DNA from 2 places in the Echinicola strongylocentroti genome. Region 1 is predicted to be linked to the other one. Evidence: riboswitches for the same ligand, from Rfam matches in the RefSeq annotation. Region 1 holds a riboswitch; the other holds the start of a gene.
What was found. Region 1 has a riboswitch for cobalamin ahead of metE (5-methyltetrahydropteroyltriglutamate--homocysteine S-methyltransferase). Riboswitches for the same ligand answer to the same signal wherever they lie in the genome.
Positions count from the first base shown of each region.

Region 1 (8,020 bases):
TTAACCCCCGGGATGAAGAAACAGGCACAAAATGCTGACATTATACGGCCAGACCTTTTCTAACTGATCAGACATTGACAACCTCTCTTACCTGTACTTCCACTACCCCAATGGCCTCAAAAAAATGGAGCAATGCCATGTGGCTATTATTACTCTAGGGAAAAGTCAAGTCAGCCCACATTTCATACGGTCAAATAGTTACCGACATTTTAGCAATCGTCTCCCTTTCTCCCCATGGTGTCACTTGAAAGTAACACCATGGGGAGGTGGTAACTAAGAAGCTGAACAGTTCATTTATTGGCCTTTACATGCCAAATCCTGTTTCCATTGTCGTCATTGACCAATAGCCCGCCGTCAGGCATCAGTGTCACATCTACGGGCCTTCCGTATACTTCCGATTGATCAGCATCCGAAATAAATCCGGTTAGAAAATCGACAGGTTTGCCAGAAGGCTTCCCTTCCGAAAAGGGAATAAACACCACTTTATAACCACTAAGTTCTTTGCGATTCCATGAACCATGCTGCCCTACAAACGCCCCTTTTTGGTACTTTTCAGGAAAGGCGTCATGTGTATAAAAAGTCAGGCCAAGAGAAGCCGTATGACTACCTACAGGCACATCGGGGACCAATGTTTTACTGACCAAATCCGGGGCTTCTCCCTCCATCCGCGGATCAGGAATAGGACCATAATACGCATACGGCCAACCATAAAACCCTCCTTTTTTTACACTGGTAACATAATCTGGCACGAGATCATTTCCCAGCTTGTCACGTTCATTTACTGCCGTCCATAATTCCCCAGTAAGAGGATTGACTGACATACCCACGGGGTTTCGCAGCCCACTGGCGTAGGTAATCTCAGCACTGCCGTCTAGATTTACTTGCAGAATACGGGCGCGTCTCTTTTCTTCATCCATCCCATATTCACCCGCATTACTGGCTGAACCCACAGAAATATAAATTTTATCCCCGTTTGGGCTTGCAAGTAGATTTCTTGTCCAATGATTATTATAGCCACCTGCTGGCAAGTCTACTATTTTCTCCCCTTCGGCTTCCATTTTCGCCTTTCCAGCTTGGTAGGGATATCGATATAATCCGTCAGTATTGGCGACGTAGAAGTATTCGCCAAGCACTAATATGCCGTAGGGCTGGTTAAGGCCTTCGAGAAAAACTTCTTGTACCTCATAATCCCCATCATTATCCTTATCCTGAAAAACTGTAATTCGATCCGCACTGTTTTTGGTACTGCTTTCTGCGACAAAAACATCTCCATTAGGTGCCACAAAAGAATTTCTGGGGTGCTTTAGGTCTTTGGCAAATAGACTTACAGAAAAACCTTCTGGAGCATCGGGTTTGCCTCCTTCAGGCCAGTCGACCATTTTGCTTTCATTGGTCACAGATTCGCTAGAATAAGGGGGAGGTAAAATGAGTTCACCTACTGCCGTTTGTACGGTATCTGGTTCTTCTTTAGAAATTTTTTCTTTTTCTTCTTTCGTTACTTTTCCGCCACAAGAAACACAGTAAAATAAAGAAAGAATTAAGATGCATCGTAAAGTCATCATGATGTTTTGTGGTTTTAATCCGATTTATGCATTAGGAATCGTTATCGCCTGTCCCGGTAGCTATCGAGAAGGACTGAAAGTGCACTAAAATCAGTTAGTTTGGAGGTGTGAGCGCCCCCGCAGCGGACGGCTCCATGGCTAGCTGCCAGATAGAACCGAAAACTAAAGCAAAGCGGCTGATTTTGAAGCAATTTCAGATCTAAACAGATAGACTAATGCATATTTCGGGTTTAAGGTTCATTATGGTTTTGTACCGATTCTATGCCAATACCTGTCTTTTTGGAAAGTAATTGCTGACTAAAGTTATTTAAACATCCTTTTGAGTTTTTTGGCGATGGCCCCTAAGAAATCATCATCCTTGCTCCCCATATCATCTTGCCCTAGGAAATAACCTAGCGGTTTCAACACCGTAACCTGGTCGGCCAATATTTTCAACATGCCAAAAAGGGGAATGGAAATAACCATCCCAACGACTCCCCAGACCAGCCCTCCAAGCACTACGACAATGATAGTCACCAAAGGGTTCAGGTCTACTTTATCCCCGACAACGAAAGGCTCCAGGATATAAGTTTCCACAAATTGGGCCAGTCCATAAGTGATGGACACGCCGATATATTGGCCAGTTTCGCCTCCTGACACTACCGCCATCATCATCGCAATAACATACCCAATTACCGTCCCCACATAAGGGATCAAAGATAACGCAGCCGCTATTAGACTAATCAGGATAGGGCTATCAATCCCTGAAACGGCCATTCCTACACTGTAAATGATCCATAGAAAAAAGATCAGAATAAGCCGGCCTACCAAGTATTGCTTCGCAATGGATAATGACCCATTTAAAATCTTATTGGTTTTATCCCTTTGGTTTTCTGGAAAAAAACGGACAATGGACAGCCTGATTTTTGTTCGATAAAAAAGGAAAAAGAAAATGTAAATAAACGTAAGCAAGGAATAACCAACAAAGTCAAGAAAATTGGTAATAGCAGCTTTGACACCACTATTTTGTTTAGCGGTACTTTCTTTGGTTTCTCCTTTTTTAGAAGTACTGTCCTTTTCACTTTTCTGACTATTAACGGCATTGGTGCTATCAGAAGATAATGCCGAAGGGGGAATGTTAAGAATCTCAAGTTGCTTGTCAGGACTTACACCTGATATTCCCGAGATAGATTCTTGTACTTTTTGTACCGTATTTTGGACTCTCCCACTGACCGTATCCCAATTTTCATAGATGCTGTTGGCTTGCAAGGAAATAACGACGAACATCGATAAGTATAGGCTTAATGCTAAACAAGTGGCCAGGAAAGTCGATAAGAAGCGGTTAATCTTCCAATTTTCAAACTTCCTTACTACAGGAAGTAAGATCATGGTCATTAAAGCCGCAATACTTATAGGAGCTAGGAACACATAGGCATTAATAACACCCAAAACCAAAAAATAAAGGCCTATAGCGTATAAAGGGAACAAATAAAACAACGGATGCGGAAACCTATTTCTATTTTCCATGTTTCTGTAAGACAATATGTGATTTTTTTAAAACGTGGCCTTAATAATCACAAAACACATACCATGGATCAAGCAATATTTCTGGGGGAAAAAATTTTAGACACACTTTCTTGAAATTTATTCCCGATTGATTTTTGGAATAAAGCGCTATTCGTGTGTATTGGGTTTTAGCGTGGATTTATAAGCACTAGGAAGGTAATTGCTGCTAAAACAATGAGATTATTCTTGATATTTACCATGGACGTTGCCCATGGTTAAGGATGTTACGCCCTTTCAGGGCTTTTTTATGCTACTTGTCTTTTCCAACTTAAGCAAAAAATCAGTGCAAATCATAATCATCTGCGTCATCAGCGTTCCATCAGACCCCCAGATTTTCCGCTTGAACCCAAAAACCCCTTCAAATCATGTGATCTGAAGGGGTTTGGTGGTCATTTTACCTGTTGTTTTTGTCGGAGTGGCGGGATTCGAACCCACGACCCCTTGCACCCCATGCAAGTACGCTACCGGGCTGCGCTACACTCCGATTATCATCTATCCTTTATGGTGAAAGGCTACACTCACTTTTTTAGATAACCATGCCCCATTGTCATGATCATCCTAATTGACCAAAGTGCTTTTGCGCTTTAGGTGCTGCAAATAAAATAGTTTTTTTATCTATTTCAAAATAAACCAGTGCTATTCTAATTCCACTGGAGAAGTGATCGCTCTTGCCAGTAATCCTCCGAGTTTATTGCCATCTCGGAGAGCTGCTCCAACTCACCTGTGGTAAGCTGAAAAGTAGCGGCTTTTAAGTTCTCCTTTACCTGCTGGACTGTACTGGCTCCACTAAGGACATATCCGGGTTTGACTTTATCCATACAAAACCGCAGGGCTATGGCATCAACCCCCACTTGGTATTTTTGGGCCAGCTGCTCGATAAAGGTATAAATATGGGCATAATGCGGGTAATTTTTATTTGGAAAGACACGACCATTGGCCATAGCTTCTTTAATGATAATCTTCACACCATTGGTTTTGGCATCTTCTAACATAGAAAGAGCACTTTGTTCGAAGATATTAAAGGTTACCTGAAAGGTATCAAACAATGGAGTGTCTTCCACAGCGATATGCATTGCTTCTTCGAGCACCTCTTTTTGCTGGGGTCCACTGGTAGTAAGACCAATTTTCACCTCTGTAGATCGTTTGATACTGGCGAGTTCTTCGAGAACCGCTGTGTTTTCCAAAACACCTGACTCCAAGGTGGCTGAGTGGATCTGATAGATGTCCAGCGCAGGAAGTAGTTTTTGGGAAAAACCCCATTGTTCTTTTAGCTTTTCCAAGCTATGTTCTTTGACTTCATGTTTTCCTTGGTAGCCAAGCTGCCAGTCGGCGGTATAAGTATAGCCCCATTTAGAGCCAAAAAGCACATCCGAATGTTTTCTCCTTTGGTGCCATTTTAACAAAAAGGATTCCCCTTTTCCGTAAGAAGCTGCGGTATCAAAGTACCTGATTCCGGACCGGTAAGCTTCATCCAACACATCAAATGCATTCTTATAAAAGGCTTCTTCTGATTTATCCCTTTTGTCTTTTGGGTCAATATTAATGTATTCTGGCCGGCCAAGAGCAGCCATGCCAAGACCTATCTGAGTGGATGTCATAAAATCAGGTTGAGTTCTTATTCGATTTTCCTCTCCAATCTACAAAAAAAATACAATTCCACTTTGCTTTTTTTGGCTATGGTGAACTTCGATTGAATGGATTTGATTCTTCGGGATCGTGTCAGGAGCTCACGGTTCCTGATATTTTGGTTCGTAGCTGGCCATAGATAAGTTGGTTGGCCTACCAAAATCAGGGAATAGGTTAAACCCGGAATATGCATTAGCCTATCTGTTGCGACCTTAAACTGATTCAAAATCAGCCGTTTCACTTTAGTTTTCGGCATAACCGTAGCGGTGCTACGCTAATGCCTCCAAACTAACTGATTTTCTTGCAATTTCAGCTCTCACTACGATTCTTAACGCATAATCCGGGTTAAATATGTCATCACAATTTTAATTTCTACACCAAATCCAATTCTAATTCCTATATTTGCAGCCAAAGTTCTTTTCATATTTACTTCAATCACCAATATAGGTCGCCGACTAAGGTCGGGGATAATAGGGAACCGTGTGAAAATCACGGGCTGTCGCGCAACTGTGAGTGACCAAATAAGTTCTTGCCCTTTGTTGTCCACTGTTCTGATCAGTTTCAGAATGGGAAGGACGGTAAGAATGTCATGAGCCAGGAGACCTGCCTGTATTGACCTATCTGCCTAAGCCGGCAGATGGGAGTGACAATGCTTTCGCGATTTGAAGCTACTGTCGGGTATTCACGCTTTTTCTTTCTTCTCCGGGATTACTGTGCCCAAGGGAAAAGTATGTCTATTTCTCAGCACCTTCTTACCGTGCCATTCCAAAAGCATTGTGAAGTTTGGCTAAGGGCTTTTGACGAACCATTTATCACGTTAAAAGTTGAACACTATGCTAACGCACAATCTTGGCTACCCGCGAATTGGTAGCAAAAGACAATTAAAAAAAGCCTGCGAGGCTTACTGGGCTGGAAAAATCCCGCTTAATGATCTTCAGAAAGCTGCTGCTGAAGTCCGCATCACAAACTGGAAGCTGCAGAAAGATGCTGGACTGGACCTCATTCCTTCCAATGACTTTTCCTTTTATGATCAGGTATTGGATATGGCTTTTACGGTAGGAGCCATCCCTGATCGCTATCATGAGATCCTTACAAAACTAAACAAACCGGAACTTGACCTCTACTTTGCGATGGCAAGAGGCTACCAGAAGGACGGCCTTGATATCATTGCCATGGAGATGACCAAGTGGTTTGATACCAATTATCATTATATCGTCCCTGAATTCACCAGAGAACAACACTTCAAACTTTTCTCCACCAAAGTGCTGGATGAATTTAAAGAAGCTAAACACTTGGGTGTCCTTACCAAACCTGTACTGCTGGGGCCGGTTTCATTTTTATTACTGGGTAAGGAAAAGGAAAATGGATTTCATCGTATTGATTTGTTAAAACAGTTACTACCAGTTTATATCGATATTCTAAAAAAGCTGGAAGCATTAAATGCGAATTGGGTGCAGCTGGACGAGCCTTTTTTGGCAATGGATCTTGACCAGAAAGAAAAAGAAGCTTTTGTGTGGGCATATAAGGAAATCAAAAAGCAAGTACCAGGAGTCAAAACACTATTGACAACTTATTTTGGTGCGCTGGAGGACAACCTAGAACTGGCCGCTGACCTTCCTGTGTGCGGGCTTCACGTAGACCTAGTTCGCCATCCAGAACAACTGGACGCAATTTTATCAAAAATCCCTGGCAATATGACCTTGTCACTGGGACTGGTCGATGGTAGAAACATCTGGAAAAATGACTATCAGTCATCACTTCAGCTGATCAAAAAGGCCCAGAAAAAAAAGGATGACGACCGCCTTTTGATAGGGCCAAGTTGTTCACTATTGCACAGCCCCTGTGACCTAGAAGAAGAAACCAACGAAAATTCATTGGACACAACCATCAAAAGTTGGCTGGCCTTTGCCCGTCAAAAAGTCACTGAAATCACGGTCCTTAAGACTCTTACACTGGACAGTGACTCCCCCCAGTCCAATGCCCTACTAGAAGAAAATCAAGCAGCGATAAGCAGCAAGGCCGATTCCAGCCGTATTCACAAGCCTTCCGTCCAAGAAGCCGTTGCGAAGCTTTCGCCAGCGCACAGTCAGCGGCAAAGCCCATTTTCCAAGCGTACGAAACTTCAAAACGAACACCTTCACCTGCCACTGTTTGCCACCACCACCATTGGTTCATTTCCACAGACCAAAGAAGTTCGTCAATGGCGATCCCAGCTCAAAAGAGGGGTATTGACTGAAAATCAATACAACGAGCGGATTAAAGAGGCTACAGCAAAAGCCATCCAGTGGCAAGAGGAAATAGGCTTGGACGTTTTGGTGCACGGTGAGTTTGAGCGAAATGACATGGTGGAATATTTCGGAGAACAGCTGGAAGGATTTGCCTTTACCCAGAATGGCTGGGTCCAAAGCTACGGTTCGCGCTGCGTAAAGCCTCCAATCATTTACGGTGATGTCACGCGTCCAGCATCAATGACCATGTTCTGGACCCAGTATGCCCAATCCCTTACAGACAGACCTGTAAAAGGAATGTTGACAGGGCCTGTCACCATCTTACAGTGGTCTTTTGTCCGAAACGATCAGCCCAGAAAAGTTACGTGCCAACAAATTGCTTTGGCCATTCGCGAAGAAGTAAAGGATCTAGAGAAAGCCGGTATTCATATCATTCAGATAGACGAGCCCGCCTTGCGGGAAGGATTGCCTCTACGGCAAGCAGATTGGGACCATTACCTACGATGGGCAGTCGAATGCTTTAGGATTTCTGCTTCAGCAGTGGCCGATAGCACGCAGATCCATACCCATATGTGCTATTCCGAATTTAACGACATCATCACCCATATCGCAGCGATGGATGCTGATGTGATTACGATTGAGTGTTCCCGCTCGCAAATGGAGCTATTGGATGCATTTGGTCAATTCAACTATCCCAATGAGATTGGCCCTGGAGTGTATGATATTCATTCTCCAAGGGTACCATCGATAGAAGAGATGATTACATTGATCCAAAAGGCCAAAGCGGTGATCCCGCAAAATCAGCTATGGGTAAACCCTGACTGTGGCCTCAAGACTCGGGCTTGGGAAGAAACAGAAGAAGCCCTGAAACGCATGGTGAATGCCGCAAAAGTACTTCGTAAGGAAGTAGCGGCTGAACTTGCAGCCCAATAAACAATTCTGCATTCCGGACAGTTATAGAACTGTCCGGAATTAACCTAGAATCAATACCATTTTAAGGGTATTTCCTCCTTTTTATGTATCTAAGAGGCCTTTTTTGATTGACTTTAGCTGGGAAAG
Region 1 covers NZ_CP030041.1:4,807,761-4,815,780, reverse strand. The annotation lists gene DN752_RS18915 (acyl-CoA thioesterase) at 1-4, shown strand, start outside; gene DN752_RS18910 (PQQ-dependent sugar dehydrogenase) at 291-1,559, opposite strand; gene DN752_RS18905 (AI-2E family transporter) at 1,866-3,068, opposite strand; tRNA gene DN752_RS18900 (tRNA-Pro) at 3,518-3,591, opposite strand; gene DN752_RS18895 (aldo/keto reductase) at 3,749-4,705, opposite strand; cobalamin riboswitch at 5,162-5,358, shown strand; gene metE (5-methyltetrahydropteroyltriglutamate--homocysteine S-methyltransferase) at 5,567-7,894, shown strand.

Region 2 (8,020 bases), 2.0 Mb from region 1:
TTCGGCAGCCGTTTCCACAGCACTTCCCCTGCCGGAGCAAGTACCAGCTTGAAAACACATAAAACCCCTGTTCATTGACCGTATAGTCGATGCCTTCGATCAGTGAAGTGGGCTTCCCCATTTTTTGGATCGTTTTGATCTTTTTGGCGTCGAGGTGTGCTGTCCAGTGGCTGATGCGGTCCTGTATGGCGGACTTTAGGCAGTCAGGGCACAGGCAACCCTGGTTTTCTTCCAGTGGTACAATAGGAGGAAAAGCACTGCACCAACATTCCGTCGTGCAGGCAAAAGCTATTTGGCAATTTGGGCAGCGCTTTTCTTTGTTCATTGTGTATGCCTTTTCATTAGTCTACTACATTATAAACCATATGGCGATCCATCTAGTTTTCTTATTATACTTTCCTGATTTCACCCTTCGATACGTTCAGTACAGGGATCAGGATTAGCCCCTAAAAGGGGGAACGAGGCCTTTTGTCTCAAGACTCACTACTCACATCTCAAGACTCAAATCTCACATCTCAAAACTGATATCGCGCTCCGATGCTGAAGTTTCTGCCTCTGGTGGTATAGCCATAGATGGCAGTAAAGTCTTCATCCAGCAGGTTGTTCACTCCACCATAAATATTCAGTTTATTGTCCAAGACGGCTTGCTGTACAAATAAGTCCACCAGTCCATAGCTGTCCAGGTCAAATGCTCCTCCCACACCATAGTCATAGACTGTTCTTTGGCTGGTAAAGTTATATTTTAAGGTCACTTGGGTGTCTTCTGCCGGACTTGCATTGAATACCAGCCCCCACTTGCTTTTTGGTACCCTGTAAAAGGTCTCGGGCTTGTCGGTACTGACATGTGCAAAATTAGCAGACATGGAGAAGTATTGGTTGACCATCCAAGTGAAATCTGCCTCGAAGCCTTCCACTCTCCGTTTATCGGTAGTGTTTTGGTATTCACCGCCAATGTAGTTTCCGGTCTCGTCAAACAAGGACACGAACTCAATTGGGCTGGATTCGTCACGGGTAAAATGCACCAGGTTAAAGGTGAATTCGTCGCCTACATAAAAGGAGATTCCTTGTTCATAATTGAGTGATTCCTCGGGATTCAACGCATCGTTTCCGTAGTCGGGAGAATTGAGCTGATAGAGGGTAGGCGTGACATAAGAAGTAGCCACAGATGCGAGGATCTTTGCGGTCACTTGATCAGAAACTTCAAATAGGTAACTTGGATTGACATTATAGATGAATTTGGCATCGTATTCCGAATGGGTGTTTACCCTGGCTCCCGCGTGGACATTGAAGCCACTGGCCGCTTCATAGAAGAAAGAAGCATAAGGATCCAGCAGCGTGAATTGGTTATTGTCAAAAGCCAGTTCTCCCGGTTGTTCGTAGGATAATTGTTGGAGATTGACTCCCCAAAGCCCTTTCAGCCCACTGACGATCTGGTGCTCTTGGGTCAGGTCGAGCTGAAGGTTTCTGCCTTTGTATTCTGAAGGGAAGCTACTGATAAATTCCCGTTCACTGATATTGTAAACAGTTTTAAGTTTGATGCTACCGTTGGCATATTGATAAGTAGGGTTTAGGCCAAATCGCAGCTGGTTGCTGGTCTGCTGGTTGTCTGCATCGAGAAAGGGTCCACTATCATAATCTGCCTCCATGTCATCATAGGCGGTAAGAAAATCCAGCTTAAAGCGACCCGAAAAGGCATAGCCCATTTTGACCATAAGGTCTTTTCGGTTGATGCCATCTTTGCCGTAGGCAGCGGCGGCTGTAGTGTCCAAGGCTGACGAAAAGCCCTCCGAATTGTAAAGGCTTCCGGACACCAAGTAATTGAATCGTTCCGTTTGGCCGTTTAGGCTGATGTTTCCCCGGTAGGTATTAAAAGATCCGCCGCTGAAGTCAGCAGATCCACCGAATTTTTTGGTTTTGCTTCCTGATTTTAATTTGATATTGATCACGGCTGCGGAGGCTCCGGTACCGTAAAGCGTGCTCAGTCCACCACGGAGCACTTCGATAGACTCCACTTGATCCAGCGGAAGGAGTCTCAGGTCATAGGTGGCGTCTGCCAGTGAGGGATCATTGATAGGATTGCCGTCGATGAGGATGAGAGTATTCTTACTACTGGCACCACGGACAAAATAGCTGATATTGGTCCCCGGAGAGCTGTAGTTTCCGTCTATTTGGATACCGGGTACCTCATTGAGCAAGTCGGGGATGGTTTTTCCCACATTCCGTTCAATGTCCTTTTGGTTGAGTTTGTAAATCGTCTTTCCGGATTTTTCGACCGGGATTTCAAATTTGGTACCCGTCACGACGACTTCATCGAGGTCTTGGGCATCTTGTGCATTGGCCATAGCAGTCCAAAGGGAAATGCCTGCTACAAGAAGGGGAAGTAGTCCTTTCTTTTTTGGAAAAGAAATAATGTGTTTGTTCATAGCGTGTTTAATGCGTTAATAATTGGACACTATGAACTTTCTGGGAAAACTGTGAAAATATCCTCAGCGCTAAAGATATTTTCATGTGTGCAATGAAGAAGTACATTGCCCGCATGGAACTTCTGAAGATCTCATCATCGATAAGATCCGTTGAAGTTTCATAGCCTTTCACCCGAAAGCTCTGAATTATAGCAGTTGATGGCAGGTCTTCTGACTTGCTCCACACCTGGCGCCTTCCCATCCGATATGTCGGACAGTGGCTTGGTTACCAGTTGCTTTTGGGAGCTTACAGCTGCGGGTACAGTTCCGGATTTTCACCGGATTCCCTATTAAACCATTCTCCTTTTAGGTGAATAGGTGCCAAAAACTGGCGCAAAGATAAGGTTTTTTGCGGGGAAGTTGCAATGGAAGGTGGTTTTCAAGTGTGGCAAACGCATTAAGTGTTTTGAAGGGAAACAAATTTCGTGTAGGCATAGCTATCATCCGTGCCGCTGGCACTCCTTCGGGAGGTTGAGGAGAGCTTAAGCTCCTGCGGATGAATCCGCAGGTTACAAAATTTATCGTGCCGCTGGCACTTAAGTCCATAAACCGGTTCAAGAATTTTATGTGTATCCGTAACGCAACACTTAGGCTTATAGAAACGAAGTGTCCACTGTGAGTCCATTATTCGGCCTTTGGAGCATTCGGTTTTGGGACAGTTGATGGGGGCGTTAAGAAAATGAGTTAGCTCGCGCAGTGGACAAGTGAGATCCACTCAGTTTTAGCCCATAGCAACTGGCACAAAATCAAATTAAGGCAACCGAAATCGTACTCGTAAACCCAACCTCTTAATTTGAAGGATGCTCCATGGCCTAGATTTTTTTCCTACTTTTTCATCAATGGAAAAAGTAGGAAAGTCTGATAAAGCATAAACAGTAGTGAATTTGATTACATGTAATGTAGCGGATACATATAAAGCTAAATTCCAAAGGAACGACAAATATAAATACCAAATAGAACATTTTTTTAAATGCGTTTGCCCAGTAGTTTTCAACAGGACAAACGCATTTAGTATTTCGCAGGGAAACAGTTTAGTTGATTTGAGGTAAAGTTTACACTATATTGGCAATACCCAATGACCCCAATAGCCAGATGAATCGTTTTTTTGTAAGCTTGTTGTACGTTTATTTATTGCTGACAGGACTTTCCAGTGTTTATGCGCAGGAGGGCAATTACCTATTTGGTGCCATTACGGTGGAAGATGGGCTGTCCAATAACAGTGTTACGGATATTCATCAAGACGAGCTGGGCTATATCTGGATGGCGACCAACTCAGGGCTAAACCGCTATGATGGAGAAGAGTTTAGCGTTTTCAGAAACCGTCCCAATGACACCACCTCCTTATCCGAAAACAGTGTCAGAAAAATCATGCCCGGTCCTGAAGGAGCACTTTGGCTGCTCAACCGGAACAATGTCATGGAGGTGTATGATGCGAGCACAGAGACTTTCAGCACCTCCCTTTCACAGTATGCAAAGCGGTATGGTCTGTTAAGTGCGGTTGTTCATTTGGTATATGAAGATAACTCAGGGCGCTATTGGTTTGGACATCCCAATCAGGGCATCAGCATATATGATCCTCGTTCACAAAAAACTGTTCACCTCAAACATCAAGAGGACAATTTTTCTTCTATCAGTTATAATTATGTGTCGGCCATTGCCGAAAACTCCCACGGCGAGTACTGGCTGGTATATTCCAATGGTGCAGTGGATATCCTTGGAGCCAATTCATTAAAAGTAAGGCGACGGATCGAGCTTTTTGGAGATACGAATGTCAACTATACGGATGATTTCCGGATTTTTATTGATAGTGATGATGATGCATGGATCTATCTGTATGAAAATGGCGAAGGACTATTTTATTTTGACAGCTATGCTGATCGATTACATCACCTTCATACCAACTCAGAAAAGGTAAAGCTGAACAATAACCAAGTAAGGGGAATTGTAGAAAACAAAAAGAACGAAATCTGGATCGGTACCGATCATGGCGGAATTAATGTCCTCAGCAAGGAAGACATGACCGTGAATTACCTCCAACATGATCCCGAAAATCCCCACAGCCTGGCACATAACAGTGTGTATGAGCTCATGAAAGACCGTTCAGGTATTATCTGGGTGGGCACCTTCAAGAATGGTATCAACCTGTACAACGAGAAATTGATCCGTTTTCCCCATGTCAAACACATGCTGACGGCCAAACAGTCCCTTCCTTACAATGACATCAACTGCTTTGTGGAGGACGAAAAGGGCAATTTTTATATTGGCACCAATGGAAATGGCCTGTTGTATTTTGACCGGAAGAAGCAGCGATATACGGAGTACAAGCATCAAGAAGGCGAAGGAAACAGCTTGCCCGGAGACATTATCGTGGACCTGATGATAGACCAAAATGGCGAGCTGTGGATTGCTACTTATTTGAAGGGACTTAGTCGTTTTGATGGTCAGCTGTTCCGGAATTACCAGCCTGATGCCAATGATCCACAAAGTCTCTCCGGTGAAAGTGTATGGGAGCTATATGAGGATAGGGAAGGGAATGTCTGGGCAGGCACTTTGCGCAGCGGTCTTGACCTCTATGATCCCAAAACGGATAGCTTTATCCATTTTATCGGACCCGAGGGTCGGTTTCCTATGCACTGTGATTATATTTCTTCCTTGGAGGAGGACACGGCGGGAAATCTCTGGATTGGTGGTGGCAATGGGATTGATGTAATCAGCCTGAAAAGTGGTTTTGCAGCTTACCATAGCCACGAAATCGGTAATTCGTCATCCTTGGCAGGGAACAATATCATGGATATTTTAAAGGATAGTAATGGTACGATGTGGGTGGCGACTACTCAAGGGCTTAGTTACTTTGATCAAGCGGAAGGTGTATTCCATAATTTTAACCATACAGATGGTCTTCCGTCTGATCATGTCGTAAAAATCCTGGAAGACAATAACCATAACCTCTGGCTGAGTACGACCACTGGGCTGAGCCATGTACAAGTAAGTAGGGCCAAGGACAAGGATTCGCTTTCATTGGCTTTTCGTAATTTTAGCGTGGGAGATGGACTACAGGGAAACTCTTTCAATGAGAATTCCGCGTTGAAGACCTCAAAAGGTGAGCTGGTCTTTGGTGGGCCCAATGGCTATAATATTTTCTATCCTAACAAAATGCGAATGAACGAAGAAAGTCCCAAAGTCGTTTTGACGGATTTTCAATTGTTTAACAAGTCTGTGAAGATAGGCAAAAAAATAGCGGGTAGAATAGTGTTGGAGCAAAACATCAACCAAACCAAAAAGCTGGTGCTGAAGCATAATGAAAACGTTTTTGCCGTTGAATTTGCTGCACTGAACTTTATCCATTCTGACAAAAACCAATATCGGTACATGTTGGAAGGTTTTGATAGCGACTGGGTGGAGGTAGAAGACGGGGTGACCAAGGCCACCTATACCAACTTGGATCCGGGAAACTATACGTTTAAGGTGAGAGCGGCCAATAATGATGGTGTGTGGAGCGAAAAAGCCCAGATGCTGGATATAGAAGTCCTGGCACCATTTTGGAAAACCCCATTGGCATTTTTGATATATTTTGTCATTGTGGCCTTGATCGTCATAGCGATCCAACGGGAAATCATTGCCCGGGAAAAAGACCGCCTCCAAATCGCCCAAGACAGGGAAGAAGCCAAGCGGATGAAAGAACTGGACAAAATGAAAACCAAGTTTTTCACCAATGTCAGCCATGAATTCAGGACACCGCTGACCTTGATTTTGGCACCAGTGGAGAAGTTGCTGAAGACTACCAACGAGCCACATACACAAAACCATTACCTTACCATTCAGCGAAATGCCAAGCGCCTGATGAACCTGATCAACCAACTGCTGGACATCCGTAAAATCGAATCGGAAGGCATAGATTTTTCTCCCGTAGAAGGAGATGTTATTGGCTTCTTGCGTGAAACTACCCAGTCGTTTGAAGACCTTTCGGAGAAGAAGAATATTGCCTTGGATTTTATGAGCAATAAACAGCAATTATTTACGCATTTTGATGTAGATAAATTGGAGAAAATCCTTTTTAACCTCCTTTCCAATGCATTTAAATTTACCTATAGGGGAGGAGCGATCAAGGTAATGGTGAATTATGAAAGTCCTCATTCAGCAGGGGAAAAAGGAAGCCTATCGATCAGTGTACAGGATACTGGTGTAGGCATAGGAGAGGAGGACCAAAAGCGGATTTTTGACCGCTACTATGTCGGGGAAGAAAACAGTGATAGCCTGAACCAAGGAAGTGGTATCGGCTTGTCCATCGTGCAGGAATTTGCGCGGCTGCATGATGGGGACGTTTTATTGGAAAGTGAAGTGGGACGTGGCAGTACGTTTACGGTGACCTTGCCAGTGGAGGAAATAGCCCATACAGAACTGGCTTATGAGGAAAGTGACGAGGAGGAAATGGAAGGGATTGAGCAATCAGAAAAAAAGACCATCTTGTTGGTAGAGGATAATGAGGAATTTGTGCATTACCTGAAATCCTGCCTGGTGGAGGAATACAAAGTGATCACAGCGCTAAACGGGGAAGAAGGGAGTGAAATGGCATTTGAGCATATTCCCGATATGGTGATCAGTGATGTGATGATGCCCAAGATGAACGGCGTGGAGCTCTGCCAATTGCTGAAAAAGGACCTTCGTACCTCCCATATTCCCGTGATCCTCTTGACCGCCAAATCCTCGGAAGAGAAGCAGCTGGAAGGATTGGACAGTGGTGCCAACCATTACATCACCAAGCCTTTTAATGTAGAGCTTTTGTTGCTTCGGGTCAGGAACCTGCTGAACGAACGCAGTTTGTTACAGGAGCGGTTCAAGAAACGAATAGGAGTCATCACCAGTGAGGTGAAACTCGAATCCCTCGATGACAGGCTGATCCAAAAGGCGGTAAAAGTGGTGGAGGACAATATGGACAATCCGGAGCTTTCGGTAGAAATGCTCAGTGGAGAGCTGGCCATGAGCCGGGTGCATCTCTACAAAAAACTCACTTCCCTGACGGGAAAAAAACCCTTGGAATTTATTCGCATGATCCGCTTGGAAAGGGCTACCCAATTGCTGGGCGAAAGCCAACTTACCGTGGCGGAAGTAGCTTACCAAGTGGGGTATAACAATGCCAAATACTTTACCAAGCATTTTAAAGCAGAATATCAGGTATTGCCCTCCGTGTATGCCCAGCAAAAAGTGGAGGCAGCACACAGAAGTGGCTGATTTTTTTGATTTTTTGGGTAATTGGTAAAGGTTGGTGATCAGGATATGAAAATGATTAATTTCTTAACCTAAAATTTTATCGTTCCAGATTTTATCATTTCCGCTACTTCCATTACACTATTGTTTATCTCTCCATCATTCTCACAAAGAAAAATGTTTTCAGGATGATGGGTCTTGAAGATCTTTTTTGCTTGGGTATCAGGTATACCGTTCATGTTATAATGGTAACGGTCCCCTTGGGAGTCATCTTCTTCAAAAGTAAAATTCAACCCATCAGTACGAATTTTGTGTTCGTCGAATTTCCAGTATAGCGGTGGAGTTGCTGCCAT
Region 2 covers NZ_CP030041.1:547,938-555,957, reverse strand. The annotation lists gene DN752_RS02125 (DUF5522 domain-containing protein) at 1-325, opposite strand, end outside; gene DN752_RS02120 (TonB-dependent receptor plug domain-containing protein) at 516-2,423, opposite strand; cobalamin riboswitch at 2,607-2,803, opposite strand; gene DN752_RS02115 (hybrid sensor histidine kinase/response regulator transcription factor) at 3,525-7,691, shown strand; gene DN752_RS02110 (hypothetical protein) at 7,760-7,960, opposite strand; gene DN752_RS02105 (hypothetical protein) at 7,957-8,020, opposite strand, start outside.
Region 2: linked by a shared signal. The riboswitch ahead of DN752_RS02120 (TonB-dependent receptor plug domain-containing protein) and the one ahead of metE (5-methyltetrahydropteroyltriglutamate--homocysteine S-methyltransferase) in region 1 are both predicted to bind cobalamin.